DNA from 2 places in the Solibacillus sp. NPDC093137 genome. Region 2 is predicted to be linked to the other one. Evidence: predicted binding sites of a transcription regulator. Region 2 holds the regulator's gene; the other holds the start of a gene.
The links. The regulator NrdR, encoded in region 2, represses ribonucleotide reductase genes. The targets are predictions, from matches to a motif close to AACACNATATATNGTGTT.
Positions count from the first base shown of each region.

Region 1: ACQKN3_RS02305 (vitamin B12-dependent ribonucleotide reductase) is a predicted target of NrdR. The motif match lies at 5,128-5,145, and genes of this name have one in related genera.

Region 1 covers NZ_JBNNVH010000001.1:462,361-471,650, forward strand. The annotation lists gene gcvT (glycine cleavage system aminomethyltransferase GcvT) at 1-540, shown strand, start outside; gene gcvPA (aminomethyl-transferring glycine dehydrogenase subunit GcvPA) at 644-1,990, shown strand; gene gcvPB (aminomethyl-transferring glycine dehydrogenase subunit GcvPB) at 1,983-3,464, shown strand; gene ACQKN3_RS02295 (rhodanese-like domain-containing protein) at 3,636-4,019, opposite strand; gene ACQKN3_RS02300 (lipoate--protein ligase family protein) at 4,173-4,952, shown strand; gene ACQKN3_RS02305 (vitamin B12-dependent ribonucleotide reductase) at 5,216-7,783, shown strand; gene ACQKN3_RS02310 (YqjF family protein) at 7,850-8,626, opposite strand; gene ACQKN3_RS02315 (2OG-Fe(II) oxygenase) at 8,682-9,290, opposite strand, start outside.
Region 2 covers NZ_JBNNVH010000001.1:122,952-132,241, forward strand. The annotation lists gene mutM (bifunctional DNA-formamidopyrimidine glycosylase/DNA-(apurinic or apyrimidinic site) lyase) at 1-775, shown strand, start outside; gene coaE (dephospho-CoA kinase) at 788-1,384, shown strand; gene ACQKN3_RS00590 (glyceraldehyde-3-phosphate dehydrogenase) at 1,568-2,587, shown strand; gene nrdR (transcriptional regulator NrdR) at 2,835-3,302, shown strand; gene ACQKN3_RS00600 (DnaD domain protein) at 3,325-6,066, shown strand; gene dnaI (primosomal protein DnaI) at 6,059-7,018, shown strand; gene thrS (threonine--tRNA ligase) at 7,568-9,290, shown strand, end outside.

The DNA of each region.
Region 1 (9,290 bases), 340 kb from region 2:
CGCTCTGGCTATACAGGTGAAGACGGATTTGAAATTTACGGGACACCAGCAGCGATTGTCGATCTATGGAACAAAATTTTGGAAGCAGGAAAAGACAAAGGTGTAGTAGCGGCCGGTTTAGGAGCACGTGATACACTTCGCTTTGAAGCTTGCTTACCATTATATGGCCAAGAGATTTCAAAAGAGATTTCACCATTGGAAGCGGGAATTGGCTTTGCGGTGAAATTGGCAAAGGATCCGCAATTTATCGGTCAGCAAGCATTAATTGACCAAAAAGAAAATGGCCTAACACGTAAATCTGTAGGCATCGAGATGATTGATAAAGGTATTCCCCGCCATGGCTATAAAGTATTTAAAGATGGTGAAGAGATTGGTTTTGTAACTACAGGAACTCAGTCACCAATGACAAAGCGCAATATCGGCTTAGCTTTAATTGACGCAAAATTCACAGAAGTTGGAACTGAATTAGAAATTGAAGTACGAAAAAATAGAGCAAAAGCAGTTGTTGTAGAAACTCCATTTTACAAGCGTGCAAAATAAAATGAAACTTCAATCAGTGGGGGTCTTCATCCCCTAGATTGGTAGTTGAACCAAGCTTACTACCCGTTAATACGGGATAAAACTTTTGAAAAGAGGGTTAACAATGAAACATCGTTATTTACCAATGACGGAACAAGATAAACAAGAAATGTTAGACCGTATCGGGGTTGCGACAATTGATGAGCTTTTCGAGGATATTCCTGAGAAAGTTCGCTTCCAAGGAAGCTACAATATTAAACCTGCCAAGTCAGAAGCCGCTTTAATGAAGGAACTGGCACAACTTGCTTCAAAAAATAAAGATACAGCAAGCAATGTATCGTTTTTAGGTGCAGGTGTATACAACCACTATAAACCGGTAATTGTTGATCACGTTATTTCACGTTCGGAGTTCTATACAGCATACACGCCATATCAGCCGGAAATTTCACAAGGTGAACTTCAAGCGATTTTTGAGTTCCAAACGATGATCGCAGAACTGACAGGCATGGATATTGCAAACTCTTCTATGTATGATGGCGGTACGGCATTGGCAGAAGCAGGTATGCTTGCTGCAGGTCATACACGTCGCGGAAAGTTACTTGTTTCAGGAGCTGTACATCCGGAGTATCAAGATGTTGTGAAAATGTATGCTACAGGACAATCAATAGAAGTCGTTACAATTCCTGCAAAAGACGGTGTGACAGACATCGAAGCACTAAAAGGCCTGATCGATGACCAAACAGCCGGCGTAATCGTTCAATATCCGAACTTCTTTGGTCAAGTTGAAAACCTGCAGCCGCTTGCAGACATTACACATGACGCAAAAGGATTGTTTATCGTATCTGCGAACCCGTTAGCTCTTGGCGTTTTAACACCACCAGGAAAATTAGGCGCAGATATTACAGTTGGGGATGCACAAGTATTCGGAATTGCTGAAGCGTTCGGTGGTCCACACTGTGGCTATTTCGCCGTAACGAATAAATTAATGCGTAAAGTACCTGGCCGTCTTGTTGGGGAAACAGTAGACCAAGAGGGTCGCCGTGGTTATGTATTAACATTACAAGCGCGTGAGCAGCACATCCGTCGCGACAAAGCGACATCTAATATTTGTTCTAACCAGGCATTGCTTGCACTTGCTTCTTCAGTAGCAATGACAGCTCTTGGAAAGCAAGGTATGCAGGAAATGGCGAAACAAAATATCGTGAAGACACGCTTTGCTAAAAATGCCTTTGAAGCAGCTGGTTTTGAAGTTGTTTATCAAGGCGCACACTTCAACGAAATCGTCGTTAAGACAAATCATAATGTGACAGAGCTAAACAAAGCATTAATCGAAAAAGGCATTATCGGCGGTTTTGACTTAGGTCGTGTTTATCCTGAATTAAAAAATCATGCACTCATTGCTGTTACGGAAATCCGTACAAAAGAAGAAATCGAGCAATTAGTTGCAGAAATGGGGGCTTACAATGCATAACGAAAACCAAACACTCATTTTCGAAATTACAAAACCAGGTCGTGTCGGCTACAACTTAGAGCCATTGGATGTTCCTGATTTTGATTTAGAAGAACTTCTGCCGAAAGAGTTAGTACGTCAAGAAGCGGCTGAACTGCCGGAAGTTGCAGAATTAGATATTATGCGTCACTATACAGCACTTTCAAAACGTAACCATGGTGTGGATTCAGGGTTCTATCCACTTGGTTCATGTACGATGAAGTACAATCCGAAAGTCAATGAAACAGTTGCACGTTACGCTGGTTTTGCCCATGTTCACCCATTACAGGATGAGTCGACAGTACAAGGTGCAATGGAATTATTATATGATCTGCAGACATCACTTCAGGAAATTACGGGTATGGATGAAGTAACATTACAACCGGCAGCAGGCGCACATGGTGAATGGACAGCATTAATGATGATCCGTGCATTCCATGAGGCAAATGGTGAAGGTCACCGTAACAAAGTAATAGTACCGGACTCAGCTCACGGTACAAACCCGGCTTCTGCTACAGTGGCAGGTTTTGAAACAATTACAATCAGATCTGGTGAAGACGGCTTAGTTGATCTGGAAGATTTACGCCGTGTTGTCGGTCCTGATACAGCAGCGCTTATGCTGACAAACCCGAACACTTTAGGTTTATTTGAAGAAAACATTTTAGAAATGGCTGAAATCGTGCACGGTGTCGGCGGTAAAGTTTATTATGACGGCGCAAACTTAAACGCTGTTATGAGTAAAGCACGTCCTGGCGACATGGGCTTTGACTGTGTTCACTTAAACTTACACAAAACATTTACAGGTCCACACGGTGGCGGTGGTCCGGGTTCAGGTCCAGTAGGGGTAAAAGCAGATTTAATCCCATTCCTGCCTAAACCAGTATTAGTGAAAAAAGAAGATGGTACATTCCACTTCGATTACAACCGTCCACAATCAATCGGTCGTGTGAAACCTTACTACGGAAACTTCGGCATTAATGTCCGTGCATATACGTATATCCGTTCAATGGGTCCAGATGGCTTAAAGGCTGTAACAGAATATGCTGTATTAAATGCAAACTATATGATGCGCCGCTTGGAAGAGCACTTTGATTTACCATACGACCGTCACTGTAAGCATGAATTCGTGCTATCAGGCCGTCGTCAGAAAAAATTAGGTGTTCGTACATTGGATATCGCAAAACGCCTTCTTGACTTTGGCTACCATCCACCAACAGTATACTTCCCGTTAAACGTGGAAGAGGGTATTATGATCGAGCCAACAGAAACAGAATCAAAAGAAACATTGGATGCATTCTGTGATGCAATGATTCAAATTGCTCAAGAAACAATCGATAACCCATCGATCGTACAAGAAGCACCACATACTACGGTAATCAGCCGCTTAGATGAAACACGTGCTGCACGTACACCTGTATTACGTTATACAAAAAAAGAAGAAGTAACAATTTCATAAATTGTGACAAAAAGGTCAGAGCTGTTTTCTGACCTTTTTTCTATGAGAAAAGTTAGACTTCTTACGTGTGACTATATAATGGTAGAAACTACTGATAATCAGACAATTTCGATTCGTAGGGCCGGTGAATGAAAATTAAAAAGCCCTCTACAATGTAGAGAACTTTTAGAATTAGTTTTTCGATTTAACTTTGCCTGTCCAAGTTTTGAAACCGCCTTGTAATTGGAACAGTTGGCTATAGCCTTTTTTCTTTAATGTCAACGCTGCTCGTGCACTACGACCAGAGTTTTGGCAGTAAAGGTATACAGGCAGATCCGGACGGATTTCTTTATGACGTGTATTAAGTTGCGTCATCGGAATGTTTCGAGCACCTAAAATGTGTCCCGCTTCAAATTCTTTAGGTTCGCGTAAATCGATTAATTGTGCTTTACGGTAGCCTTCAATAAATTGCTCCTGTGTTAAATTTGTTACGGATTTTTTTAAGCGCATAGAGTTGATTACTACGTAAGCAACGATTACTACTAAAATTACTAGTATCGTATATAAAATTGTCACTGCGATATTGCCCCTTTCTATCTGTACTATCTATTATAAGAGATGAACTAGAGTTAGTCGAGCGAGTTTGTTAAAATGAATTAGTGGAGGCGAGAAATTGTGAAAAAACAATGGTATTTTATAAATTCGGGCCCATGCAGCCCAGCCTATAATATGGCACTGGATGAAGCGTTGCTTGATTGGCATAGCCAAGGGGAAATTCCGCCGGTTATTCGTTTTTACGAGTGGAACCCTGCAACATTATCAATCGGTTATTTCCAGCAAGTACATAAAGATATTAATTTAGAAGCTGTAAAAAAGCAAAACTTAGGTTTCATCCGTAGACCTACAGGCGGACGTGCCGTTTTACATGACCAGGAGCTTACATATTCAGTGATAGTGACAGAGAGCTACCCAAATATGCCGGAAACCGTTACAGAGGCATATCGTGTCATTAGCGAAGGAATTTTACAAGGGTTCCGCCTTTTAGGACTGGATGCTTATTTTAGTGTGCCGGAGACGAAGGAACAACTGGATGATCTGAAGAAACCGAAAAGCGCGGTATGTTTTGATGCGCCAAGCTGGTATGAGCTAGTTGTTGAAGGGAAAAAAGTAGCCGGCAGTGCGCAAACACGTCAAAAAGGTGTAATTTTGCAGCATGGCGCTATTTTACTTGATCTGAATGAAGAACTGCTGTTATCGGTATTTAATTTTGCTACAGCTGAAGCAAAAGAAAGAATGCGAAAAAAGTTGCCAGAAAAAGCAGTTGCGATGAATCAGTTTGTCGACACACCATTTACAATCGAGCAATGTGTTGACGCGTTTTCTAAAGGGTTTGAAGTAGCTTTGGATATAGAACTAATTCCTTATGAATTAACAGAGCAGCAAACCCAATATGTAGAACAATTGATGGAAAATAAATATTTAACAGATGAATGGAATTTCAAAAAATAGATTGCGAACGTGTGTTTTTATTTTTTGTAAAAAAATTTTTATACCCGAAACGTTGATATAGATGGATTTAACAAAAAGAAAAAAAAATCAACCCCTTGTTTGAAAAAAAGATTTATTGTAATCTTTTTTAAGTGTAATTATATAACCCAACATATAGAATGATATTTAAGAAATTAGCACAATATATGGTATAAAATGTGTTTAGTTTACATTCGTGAAGGGAAACTTAAAATTATTAAATCGTCCAAAGGGGGGCTTACGCGGTGGCAAGTGTTTTAGAGCAATCCATCCAAGTCAATCAGTTAAATCAAGATATTGAGCAATTTCCTCAAGTGCACCCGATTACACCGGACATGCATATTACGCATAAAGGTGTATCACGTCTTGTTATGATTGACCGTTATTCTTTTAAAGATACGGAAAAGAAAACATTAAAAACAGGGGATTTTGTTGTTTTGACAGTGAAACAAGATCCGAAATTCCCGGCACGTGGACTTGGCATTATTCATTCGATTAATCCGGAAAAGAATACCGCTCTTATTAAAATTGATGAAGATTACCGTCATGTATTGGAAGGCGAAGAACAAGAGACGGGTATTATTGAACGCTCATTGGATATTATTGAAAAGCCGCTCGAAATTTTTTATGAGCAAATTGCAAAACGTAATGCAACAGGTTTAGCTTCAGTTGAGAAAACAGAAGAAAAGCGCAAAGAATGGTTCGGAAAGTTTTACGAAGAGCTTGTGTCGATGAACTTTATCCCTGCAGGACGAGTAATTTACGGGGCAGGTTCAGAAACTGAAGTAACATTCTTCAACTGTTATGTAATGCCATTTGTAGCCGATTCCCGTGAAGGTATCAGTGATCACCGCAAGCAAGTAATGGAAATTATGAGCCGTGGTGGTGGTGTTGGTACGAACGGTTCGACACTTCGCCCGCGTAACACATTGGCGCGCGGTGTAAACGGTAAATCTAGCGGATCAGTAAGCTGGCTTGATGATATTGCCAAGCTGACACATCTTGTTGAGCAAGGTGGATCGAGACGCGGCGCTCAAATGATTATGCTGGCCGATTGGCATCCGGATATTGTGGAGTTTATCATTTCCAAAATGCAAAATCCGCGTATTCTGCGTTATCTGATCGAGAATACAGCAGATGAATCAATTATTCGTCTAGCAAAAGAAAAATTAAAATTCAAGCCTTTAACACAGCAGGAAGATGCGATGTATCAAGGTATTGTGAACTATAAAAATATTGAAGGTTTCGGCGGATTTAACGAAGCGATTATTCGTGACGCTGAAACGAAGCTACGCGATGGTGGAACGTATTCAGTCCATAATCCGGATTTCCTGACAGGTGCGAACATCTCGGTTACATTAACGAAAGAGTTTATGGATGCTGTAGAAAACGATCAGGACTTCGAATTACGCTTCCCGGATGTAGAAAACTATACTCCGGCACAAATGCTGGATTACAACGAAAAGTGGCATGAAGTTGGCGATGTTCGCGAATGGGAGAAACTTGGTTATCCAGTTCGTACGTATCGTACAATCAAAGCAAAAGAACTTTGGAATTTAATCAATGTCTGCGCAACATATGCGGCAGAACCTGGTATCTTCTTCATTGATAACGCAAACGACATGACAAACGCAAAAGCGTACGGTCAGAAAGTTGTTGCGACAAATCCGTGCGGAGAACAACCACTCGCACCATATTCTGTTTGTAACTTGGCTGCTGTTAACTTGGCGAAGTTTGCAAACAAAGAAACGAAAACAGTTGATTTTGATGCGTTACGCAAAACGGTAAAAGTTGGCGTACGTATGCAGGATAATGTAATTGATGCAACACCGTACTTCCTGGAAGAAAACAAAAAGCAGGCACTAGGTGAACGCCGAGTTGGTCTTGGTGTAATGGGTCTTGCCGATTTGTTGATTTACTGTGAGAAAGAGTACGGTTCTGAAGAGGGCAATACACTAGTTGATGAAATCTTCAAAACGATTGCGGTTGCAGCGTATGAAGAGTCGGTTGAACTGGCAACAGAGCGCGGCAGCTTCCCGTTCCTTGAAGGACAAACAGAAGCTGAAACAGCACGTTTACGTGAAGCATTCATTAACACAGGCTTCATGAAAAAAATGCCGCAGCATATTCGCGAAAATATTGTGGCAAACGGTATTCGTAACTCGCATTTATTGACGGTTGCACCTACGGGATCTACAGGTACAATGGTCGGAGTTGCAACAGGGCTTGAACCTTACTTCAGCTTCACTTACTACCGTTCAGGTCGTCTTGGGAAGTTTATTGAAGTAAAAGCTGAAATTGTAAAAGAGTATTTAGATGCGAACCCGGGTGTGGATGAAAATAATTTACCGGACTGGTTCAAATCATCAATGGAGCTTTCTGCTGAAGCACATGCAGATGTTCAATGCATCATTCAAAACTGGATTGATTCATCCATTTCAAAAACAGTAAACGCACCAAAAGGCTATGGAGTAGAGCAAGTACAAAAAGTGTACGAGCGTTTATACCGCGGCGGTGCGAAAGGCGGTACCGTGTATGTCGATGGATCTCGTGATACACAAGTACTGACTTTAAAAGCTGAAGAAGCCAATTCGGATGAGCAATTAGAGTTTGAAGAATTAAAACAAACAGAAGACCAAGTGAAACGTCAAGTAGTGTTAGTGGATACAATTAAGCCGTTAACAGATACAGATGTGACAATTGGTTCGGAAGTTGGCAATACATGCCCGGTTTGCCGTCAAGGTACGGTAGAAGAAATGGGTGGCTGCAACACATGTACAAACTGTGGTGCACAGCTGAAATGCGGTTTATAAAATAAAGAAAACGCAACTCATATAATATGGGTTGCGTTTTTGCTTTTTAAAGTAAGACTTATCTTTTTAAAAATGTAATCGGCCGGTAGCAGGACTTACTAATGGCCATGCGCGAACATCGATTTTTTTAGAAAAATGCAGAATCGGCTGATCGTTTTCCACAATAATCCCTTGTTTGGACAGAGTTGTATTAAGGGTGATTTCACCTTCTGCTTCCTGTAAAATCCATGGGTGGTGCAAAATATCACAGCGTACCGGGACACCTGAAGTATTTAATGTGTAGAAACAGTAACGCTCGGTAATCCATTCCTCAAAGGTCCCTTTTATCGCAAGGAACGGTTCAGAAACGGGTTTATAACGGGCTGCGAAAACTATGTCTGATTGATCGCGTCTTTTACTTTCAAACAATACTGTATCGCCAAAGTTTTTAATATCCATCTTAGCGTAATGATACGGTAAATGGAAAAATGTCCTGGCCCCTTTTACAGCCGGCCAATTATCCGCATCCAAACTGAAAAAGTATACGCCCGGTTTTCCGTCAATCGTTACATAGGTGCGCACATTAAGTTCCGGAAATTCGTCGGTACCTGGAACTGGGGGCAATCCCCGAAGTCTCACACCAGACATGCGAAACGGAACAACCCCAACCCAGCACACACCGTCGTACGTATCCAGTTCCAACGCATTTGGAACTAACTTCCGCAAAACCTCGTATTTAACCGGATAATGGGCGAATAATAAATCACTCCACGTTTGTTTCATCCCCCAAGGCAAATTAGGCAGCGGCCAAGGACGATGACTGTCATCCCATTTGTTCTCTTGTATGTATAGGAGTTCCACCATAGTTCGTCACTTCCTTCACATCTATCATATTTTATATAAATCCTTTTGAAAAGGATTAAAAACGTTCGCGGATTTGCTTTTTCCTCATCCATTGGGTAGCAACCCATTTCTCGCCTCGTATTACTGGCTCACCGCTATGTAGGGTAAGTTCATTTAATTTTTGATCGTTGTAGAAATATTCAAAGTAAATCGCTGAACCCCTCTCCGGTACAGTTAGGATACCCAGATTAGGAAACGTTGTAACGCCTCCTTCTTCAACATTATTTAAGTAGACTACTAACGTGCTAATGCGATTATTACTGCTTGAAGGGTGATTTGGACCGAAAAAATCAAAGTGTGCCTTAAATTCCTGACCGGGTTCGTAATGTAAAACTTGTAGACCCTCGGCATGTTCGATTGGAAGATGCATCAGGCTGCTAATCCGTTTTTCGATTTCTGAAATAAGCGGATTTTCATTTTCCTCAAAAAACATACCACTGCTCGTACGAATCGGACTTACTTCTTTTTTTGCTAATTTGGATCTTTCCAAACGCGAAGAAGCACAATCGATTATATTCTGACATTCTTCATCACTTAAAACATTCGAAAACTTTACAATGAGCGGCTCTTCATGAAGAACTTCTCCTGTTATCGTACGGTTGTCAATTGAATAAACAGATTGAAT
Region 2 (9,290 bases):
TACATCGCATGAGGCAGGTAAACAGGCGATTGTAAAAAACGCAAAGCCTTCTCAATTTGAACTATTAGTACGCAATATGACAATCGAGAAATTGGAGCGCAGATCAAAATATATATTCTTTCATCTAAAGAAAAATAATGAACGTTTTATTTTAGTGAACCATTTAGGGATGAGTGGCGCATGGTTTGTTGTGAATGATGTGGTGGAGATAACGGAAGAAAAATTCCGTAAGCATATCCATGCGATATTTACATTGGCAAGCGGAGAATTGCTTGCCTATGCTGATATCCGCCGTTTTGGTGAATTGCGCTTTATTAAAGAAATCGCCGATCATCCGCCATTGTTAAAAATGGCACCGGAGCCTTTTGATGAAATCGCCTGTGATTTTTTCCTCATGCAAAGTGAAAAATCCAAATTCGCAAAAAAACCGATTAAAGAGGTCATCATGGATGGTCAGGTGATTTCGGGTTGCGGCAATATTTATGCCACCGAAGCATTGTTCAAAATGCTTATTCATCCGGGGAAAACAACGGGTGAGTTAAGTCGTGAGCAAAAGACAAAACTCTTTCATGTAATTTGTGACGTATTGCAGGAAAGCATTGATTCGGGCGGATCGACAATTTCAGACTACCGGAGTATTAATGGTGGTGCAGGAACAATGCAGCATCGACTGAAAATGTATGGGAAAAAGCAATGTGTTGTATGTGAAACAAATACAGAATCTCTCGTTATCGCGGGTAGAACATCAACATATTGTCCGCAATGTCAAAAGTAAAGGGGAATTGCTGTGATTATAGGTTTAACTGGTAGTATTGCCAGCGGAAAGAGCACAGTTGCAAAAATGATTAAGTCATACGGATTGCCGATTGTTGATGCAGATGTAGTAGCACGACAAGTAGTCGAGCCTGGTACGCCGACATTGAAAAAAATTGCAGAAGCATTTGGACCGGAAGTCATTGCACAAGATGGTTCAATGGATCGTGTAAAAGTGGGAAGTATTATTTTTCATAATGAGGAAATGCGGCAAACTTTAAATGGCATCATACATCCGGCTATTCGTGAAGAAATGCTGCGTCAGCGTGATGAATTTATCTCGTTTGGTGAAAAAAATGTTTTCATGGATATTCCGCTGCTATTCGAAAGTAAGCTGGAACATTTCGTAGAAAAAATTATTGTAGTTTCTGTAAATAAAGAAGTGCAGCTACAGCGCTTAATGGAACGAAATGGCTTTACGGAAGAAGAAGCAAATGCCCGTATAGCGACACAGATTCCGGTCAAAGAAAAGGAACAGTTAGCTGATGCAGTTATTCATAATAATGGCACGCTGGAAGATACAGCAATTCAGCTTCAAAATATTTTGTATGAGTGGAACGTCCTGAAGTAAAATAAAACCTCAACTAATTTTATTAAAAGTTGGTTGAGGTTTTTATTTTGAGGGTATGTATTATCTGAAAATAACAAATTTAATTAAGCGGATTAAATATGTTCAACTTTTTATAATATGTGTTATACTAATCAACGAATAAATAAAACGAATGAATCGTACTTTTAGGAGGATTTAAATAATATGACAGTTTCTATTGCAATTAATGGTTTTGGCCGCATTGGTCGTATGGTGTTCCGACAAGCAATGATGCGTGGTGACGTGAATATCGTAGCAGTGAACGCAAGCTATCCATCTGAAACGTTAGCACATTTAATTAAGTATGACACAAATCATGGTGTTTTCCCGGGAACTGTAGAAGCAGTCGAAGGTGCTTTAATTGTAAACGGCAAACGTGTTGAATTAGTTAGTGAACGTGATCCATTAAAATTACCATGGGCTCAAATGGGTGTAGATATCGTAATCGAAGCTACTGGTAAATTCAATGAACGTGAAAAAGCAGCAAAACATATTGAAGCTGGCGCGAAAAAAGTTATTTTAACTGCTCCTGGTAAAAATGAAGATATTACCGTTGTTTTAGGTGTAAATGACGATAAATTGGATTTATCAAAGCATGATGTCATTTCAAATGCATCTTGTACGACAAACTGTTTAGCTCCTGTAGCAAAAGTATTAAACGATGAGTTCGGTATTGTAAACGGTTTAATGACAACAGTTCACGCTTATACAAACGATCAAAACAACATCGATAACCCACACAAAGATTTACGTCGTGCGCGTAACTGCGGATCATCTATTATCCCGACTTCAACTGGTGCAGCAAAAGCATTGCGTCTTGTATTACCGGAATTGGATGGGAAAATCCACGGTATGGCATTACGTGTGCCAACACCAAACGTTTCTTTAGTTGATTTAGTTGTAGATGTAGAAAAAGACGTAACAGTAGAAGAAGTAAATGCAGCATTTAAAGAGGCAGCTGAAGGCAAAATGAACGGTATTTTAAACTTCTCTATGGAGCCATTAGTATCTTCTGACTACAATACAACAACATACTCATCTACTGTAGACGGTTTAACTACAATTGTATTAGGTGACCGTAAAGTAAAAGTCATCGCTTGGTATGATAATGAGTGGGGTTACTCTGCTCGCGTAGTAGACTTAACAAAGAAAATTGCAAATGAATTAGCAACAGTAAATGCATAATTTATTGCTTTATTAGTGTGATTAAACACTTTAAAAAGGCATAAATACGCGACCTAATAACACAGAAAGAACCTTTTGCAGAAAGTAAATCATTTTTGCAAAAGGCTTTTTCTATTGTGTGAAGCAACAATGCACTATATAATTGAATGACTTTCCATTGGAAAATTTCAACGCGCGTGAAGCACTATTTCAAGCGCGTTGTTTTTGTTATAATAGAATTAAACTAACTTTTAGGAGAAATTATTATATGAGATGTCCAGCTTGTCAATACAATGGGACACGCGTTGTAGACTCAAGACCTGTTGATGATAATAAAGAAATTCGCAGACGTCGTGAATGTGAATCATGTGCCTTTCGCTTTACGACATTTGAAAAAATTGAAGAAACACCGTTAATCGTTGTGAAAAAGGATGGTTCACGCGAGGAGTTTAGCCGTGAAAAAGTATTGCGTGGTCTAATACGCGCATGTGAAAAACGCCCGGTTGCATTAGATCAATTAGAAGAGATTGTTTTATCGATTGAAAAAGAATTGCGCCGATTAGGCAATGCTGAAGTACGTTCGGAAGATGTCGGGGAGATGGTAATGGACCGACTTGCGAAAATCGATGAAGTTGCCTATGTACGCTTCGCATCTGTTTATCGCCAATTTAAAGATATTACTGTATTTATCGAGGAACTGAAAGAAATTATGACCCGTCAGTCAAATGACAAATAAGTGTTAGGAGGGATAAATGGTAATGATGAATCAGCTAAATCCATATGACCATTGTGAAATTCATTGCCCTCAAACTATCACTAGTGAGCATCAGCTTGCATTGCAATTATGCTATCAGCCGATTATCGGTGTTGAAGCTACGGCACTATATTTAAAGTTATGGGTTGAAACACAACAACACGAAAAGGCAACTTGTTTTCATAGCAACCTGCTCGATTCATTAAGTTTTAAACCGAAGCAACTACTGCAAGCAAGAATCGTATTAGAAGCAATTGGTTTAGTGAAGTCATTTGAGAAGATGATGGATTCATATAAATCGATGAAGTATATTTTATATCCGCCATTGACTGGCCATGACTTCTTTGACGATTCGATTCTTTCTGTAGCGCTTTTACGGAAAATCGGGCGCGAACAGTATGAATCATTACGAAATAACTTATCGAAACATGATATTTCCTTACATGGCTATAAAGATGTCACATGCAGCTTTAATGATGCATTTGTTGCAATAACAGAAACTGAGCTAAAGCAAGTCATGCAGGAAAATACAGGTTCGGTAAATGAACGTTCAAAAATGTCGTACCCGTTTGAGTATGACTTATTTGATTTTAAAAGCTTCATGATGGGTATGAGCCAAAACTTAATCCCAAGTAAATTATTTACACTGGATATTAAGATTGCCATTGCTAAATTAGCGTTTATGTATAATTTCTCTGTGACGGATATGCAAAGAATAGTGTTATTGGCATGGGATACAGATGAAGGACTTACGAAAAAAGAGCTTGAAAAACGCTGTGAAGAGTACTACCAGCTGAACGTAGGTGTCGCAAAGCCGAAACTGATTAAAAAACAGGACATTTTCCGTTCGGTGGAAGTAATCAACTCTGCGCCTGCGAAAACACAGCAAAATATTAATGATAAAGAAGGTTTAATCGAGTATTTAGAAAAAACCTCACCGATTGAAGTTTTCCAAAAATTTAATGGTTATTTGCCTCCGGAATCTGTTGTAATGGAATTTAATTATTTCCTTAGAAAAGGGGTTTCTTACGGTACATTGAATGTTTTGATCCATTATATTTCAATGAATGACGAATTAAATTATAATAAAAACTTTATGAAGGTAGTCATGAATAACTGGCTTAAAAAAGGTGCAAAAACCGCTGAAAATACAATGGAAATTGCAAAGGTTGAACATAGCTACCGTGATCGTAAATCGAAAAACTTATCGCAAATTACGGTTACGAATAACGATTTGAATAAAGTTGAAGAAAATAATAACTCGAAAACCGATTCTCCTGATTCAGCGCTCGTTGATTTTAAAAATTCTACACCTTATCAGTATTTGCTGATTTTGACTCATGGTGAAGAACCATTTTCAGGGCATGTAAAAATAGCAGAATCGCTTTACAGTTCTTATGATATCCCGATAGAAGTGGCAAACGTCATCATTCGTCATGTGTGGGATTCGACAAAAGGCAACTTGCCGGAATCATTTGTAGAAGCATTGGCCTCTGAAATCCGGTACAATCAAATTAAAACGGCCGAACAAGCATTAGACTATATTGAAAAGCGAAATGAACGCAATCTTATTAAAGTTACAGAAGATTATTTAACGGTTGATGACCAGTCGATTCACTATGATAAAACGGTACCTTATTATTTCCTGAAATCACTGTATAAAGGGAAAAAACCGGTGAAATTTATTGTTGATTTAGCCGAGGAACTCGTATTGCAGCAAGGCCTCTCGGTAGGTGCAGTCAATGTGCTGATGGAATATGCCTATAATGAGAGCAATGGGAAACTAACGAAAAACTTTGTGCAGTCTATCGCCGGAAACTGGATGTTAAACCCTCCGGCAAACGCTTTAGAAGCTCTTCGTATTGTAGAAGAAAGCGATGGATCTCAGTTGAAGGCATCTAAAATTACGATGGATACACCGCTCGCATTTAAAGTTACCGTAAAAGATATGTCAAAATGGATTCCGGCTTTCGACGAAACATTGCCATATGATTTCATGAGAAATTTACTTAACGGTAAAGAACCGGTTGAAATGTTAGTGAAGCAAGTGGATGATCTTGTATTAAAACATGGCATTAAAGTCGGAGTTGTCAATGCCATTCTTGAATTTATATTAACGAATAAAACGAGCCGTTTTGGACGTAATCAAATTCAGACACTTGCATTGAATATGCAGTTGAAAAACATCTTATTGGCTAAAGATGCACTTGCTTACATTGAATCGAATTATAAAGAAAATAAAGTAGACGTGAAAATTACCGAGCAGGATTTACTGAAATACTATCCAGGGGATTATGTGTTTACACCCGAATTGGCCCGCTATGAAAAACAGACGCCATATGCATTTACAAAAGAGTTAAACGATGGTCATGAGCCGTTTGCGTATGTTGTTGCAACAGCGGAAAAATTGATCCTGCATTATAAGATGATCCCGGCTGTCGTCAATTACATGTTAGAGTATGTAATGGAAAAAACAGAAGGTGCATTGCCTGAAAAATATATTAACAGTGTCGCAAATACATGGCGAAACAACAAAATTCAGACAATTAATCAAGCGAAGATTTATACTGAAATGCAAGATAAGAAAAACAAACAGCGCGGGGCGAGAAAAGTTGGCGTAGTTCCGGATTGGTTTAAAGAAAAAGATCAGGAACCAGTACAACAAGCTAATTCCAACAATACTCAAAACCAAATTGATTTTGAAGAGCAGCGCAAAAAATTATTAGAGCAATTAAATAGTGATTAAAAAGCAGGTGAGTACTATCGAACCAATAAAAGATTCGCTCAATAAAATAAATATCCCATCATTTGAGCAAAAATATAATGAATTAAAAACCCGGGTCCTTTCACATCCAAGTGTAATACAGTTTATGAATGACCATAATATGACGGAAAACTCGGCTGTTATTCAATATGGAATGACGACTCTTTTTGAATTTGTAGAGCAAAAGCACACTTGCTGTGGAGCCGGTTCTACATCGCAGTGTCAAAATTTCTATAAAGGTCATGTTCCGCAGTTAATGCTTTCGAATGGTCAGATTAATATTATCTACCGCAAGTGCGAACAAATGCTTAAAGAAGATGACCAGCGTGAACTAGCTTCAATGATGAAGACGATGTATATGCCGAAAGATGTCCTGAAGGCAGATTTTAATGAAATGGATATGAATGATAATTCCCGCATGGCTGCGACACAGTTTATGGTTGAATTCAGGAAACAATATCGTGAAACGAAAGAGCTTCCTGCAAAAGGGCTGTATTTATACGGCACATTTGGTGTTGGGAAAACCTATATTTTAGGCGCCATCGCTAATGCTTTGTCGAAAGAACGTATTCAAACTTTATTAGTATATATGCCGGAATTCATCCGTGAATTAAAGTCGTCGGTAACAGAAGGATCGATTGAACAGAAAATTGATTTTGTAAAAAAAGTGCCGGTATTAATGCTCGATGATGTAGGTTCAGAGCCGATTTCAACATGGACAAGAGATGAAATTATCGGTTCAATCCTTCATTATCGTATGGCGGAAAAATTGCCGACATTCATCTCTTCAAACTTTAATTACAAACAGCTGGAAGAACAATGGTCCGTAACTGAACATGGGGCAATCGATGAAATGAAATCGGGCCGTATTTTACAGCGAGTACAAGCATTGACGACACCGCTTGAAATTACAGGAACAAACCGCAGAAAATAAAATATTAAAAGTTTTATTTTTCAATATTGCATTTCTGCAAAATCGAGCGTATACTTTGTACGTAAATAAACAATAAATGCATTGAAGAGGACAACAAGTTTAACGAACTGGCTTTTAGAGAGGGAAGACACGGCTGCAAGCTTCCTAGCACAAGCGTTATACTTTACTACCTTGGAGCTGTGACGGGGCCAATCCGTCATCGTTTCTCAGTACGTTAACTGACCGAGAGCTTCTGATTCGTTTTAACGAAGAAGGAAGAAGGGTGGCACCACGAGCATACAGCATCGTCCCTTTGTTGGGACGGTGCTTTTTATTTTGCCTTAATATATTTTGGCTGATAAAAAATATTGGGAGCAAATTAATTTATAGCTATAGATTAGTTGATTGTAGTGTAGGGCGGCGACTCCAGCGGGAATAGCGTGACGCCTGAGACGCTCGTGTAAGGCCACGCCCGCGGAAAGCGTCCGCCCGAAACGGAAATCAACGGATTAGAATGATGACACTTTGCTACTCTCAATTAAATAAAAACCTTATAAGGAGGACAACAACATGTCAGAAATGATCAAATTAACATTCCCGGATGGCGCAGTAAAGGAATTTGCCAAGGGAACATCTACATTGGACGTTGCAGGCTCAATCAGCCCAGGTCTAAAAAAATCAACATTAGCAGGTAAAATCAACGGCACATTAATCGATGCAAAAACAGGAATCGAGCAAGATGGTGCAATCGAAATCATTACAAATAAATCAGACGAAGCATTAGAAATTCTTCGTCATTCTACTGCCCACTTAACAGCACAGGCAGTAAAACGTCTATACCCGGACGCAAAATTAGGTATCGGTCCAGTTATCGATTCAGGCTTCTACTATGACATCGATTCACCAACACCAATCACTGCAGAAGATTTACCGGCAATTGAAAAAGAAATGAAAAAAATTATTTCCGAAAACATCGAAATTGAGCGTAAAAACGTTTCTCGTGATGAAGCACAAAAAATTTACGAGGAAGTTGGCGACGAGTATAAATTAGAACTACTTGAAGCAATTCCAGCAGATGATCAAGTATCAATTTACTACCAAGGCGATTTCTTTGATCTTTGCCGTGGTGTACACGTACCATCTACGGGCAAGTTAAAAGAGTTCAAACTATTATCATTAGCTGGTGCTTACTGGCGCGGGAACTCAGACAACAAAATGCTGCAACGTATTTACGGTACTGCATTCTTCACTAAAGACGAGTTGAAGCACCACCTTCAAATGCTTGAAGAAGCAAAAGAACGTGACCACCGTAAAATCGGTAAAGAATTGGATTTATTCATGACTAGCCAAACAGTTGGTCAAGGTTTACCACTTTGGTTACCAAACGGTGCAACAATCCGCCGTACTATTGAACGCTATATTGTAGATAAAGAATTATCTTTAGGTTACAAACACGTTTATACACCAGTACTTGGCTCGAAAAAATTATACGAAACATCAGGACACTGGGAGCACTATCAAGATGGCATGTTCCCGCCAATGGAAATGGACAATGAAACACTTGTTTTACGTCCAATGAACTGTCCTCACCATATGATGGTATTCAAAAACGGTCTGCACTCTTACCGTCACTTACCAATCCGTATCGCAGAACTTGGCACAATGCACCGATATGAAATGAGTGGTGCCGTATCTGGTCTGCAACGAGTACGCGGAATGACTTTAAATGATGCGCACATTTTCGTACGTCCGGATCAAATTAAAGCAGAATTCAAAAAAGTAGTGGAATTGATTTTAGAAGTATATAAAGACTTTGATCTTAAAGATTTCTCATTCCGCCTTTCTTACCGTGACCCGAATAACACTGAGAAATACTTTGATGACGATCAAATGTGGGAAACTGCACAAGCGATGTTAAAAGAAGCAATGGATGAGCTTGGTTATGATTACTTCATCGCAGAAGATGAAGCAGCATTCTATGGTCCGAAGCTAGACGTTCAAGTAAAAACAGCAATTGGTAAAGAAGAAACATTATCGACTGCACAACTTGACTTCTTATTGCCACAACGCTTTGACCTTTCTTACATTGGTGAAGACGGTCAGCCTCAACGCCCAGTTGTTATCCACCGTGGTGTTGTATCGACAATGGAACGCTTCGTAGCATTCTTGATTGAAGAATACAAAGGGGCATTCCCGACTTGGTTGGCACCGGTGCAAGCAACAATTATTCCTGTATCAAATGCAGTGCACTATGATTATGCACGCGAAGTACAAGAAAAATTAGCTGCAGCTG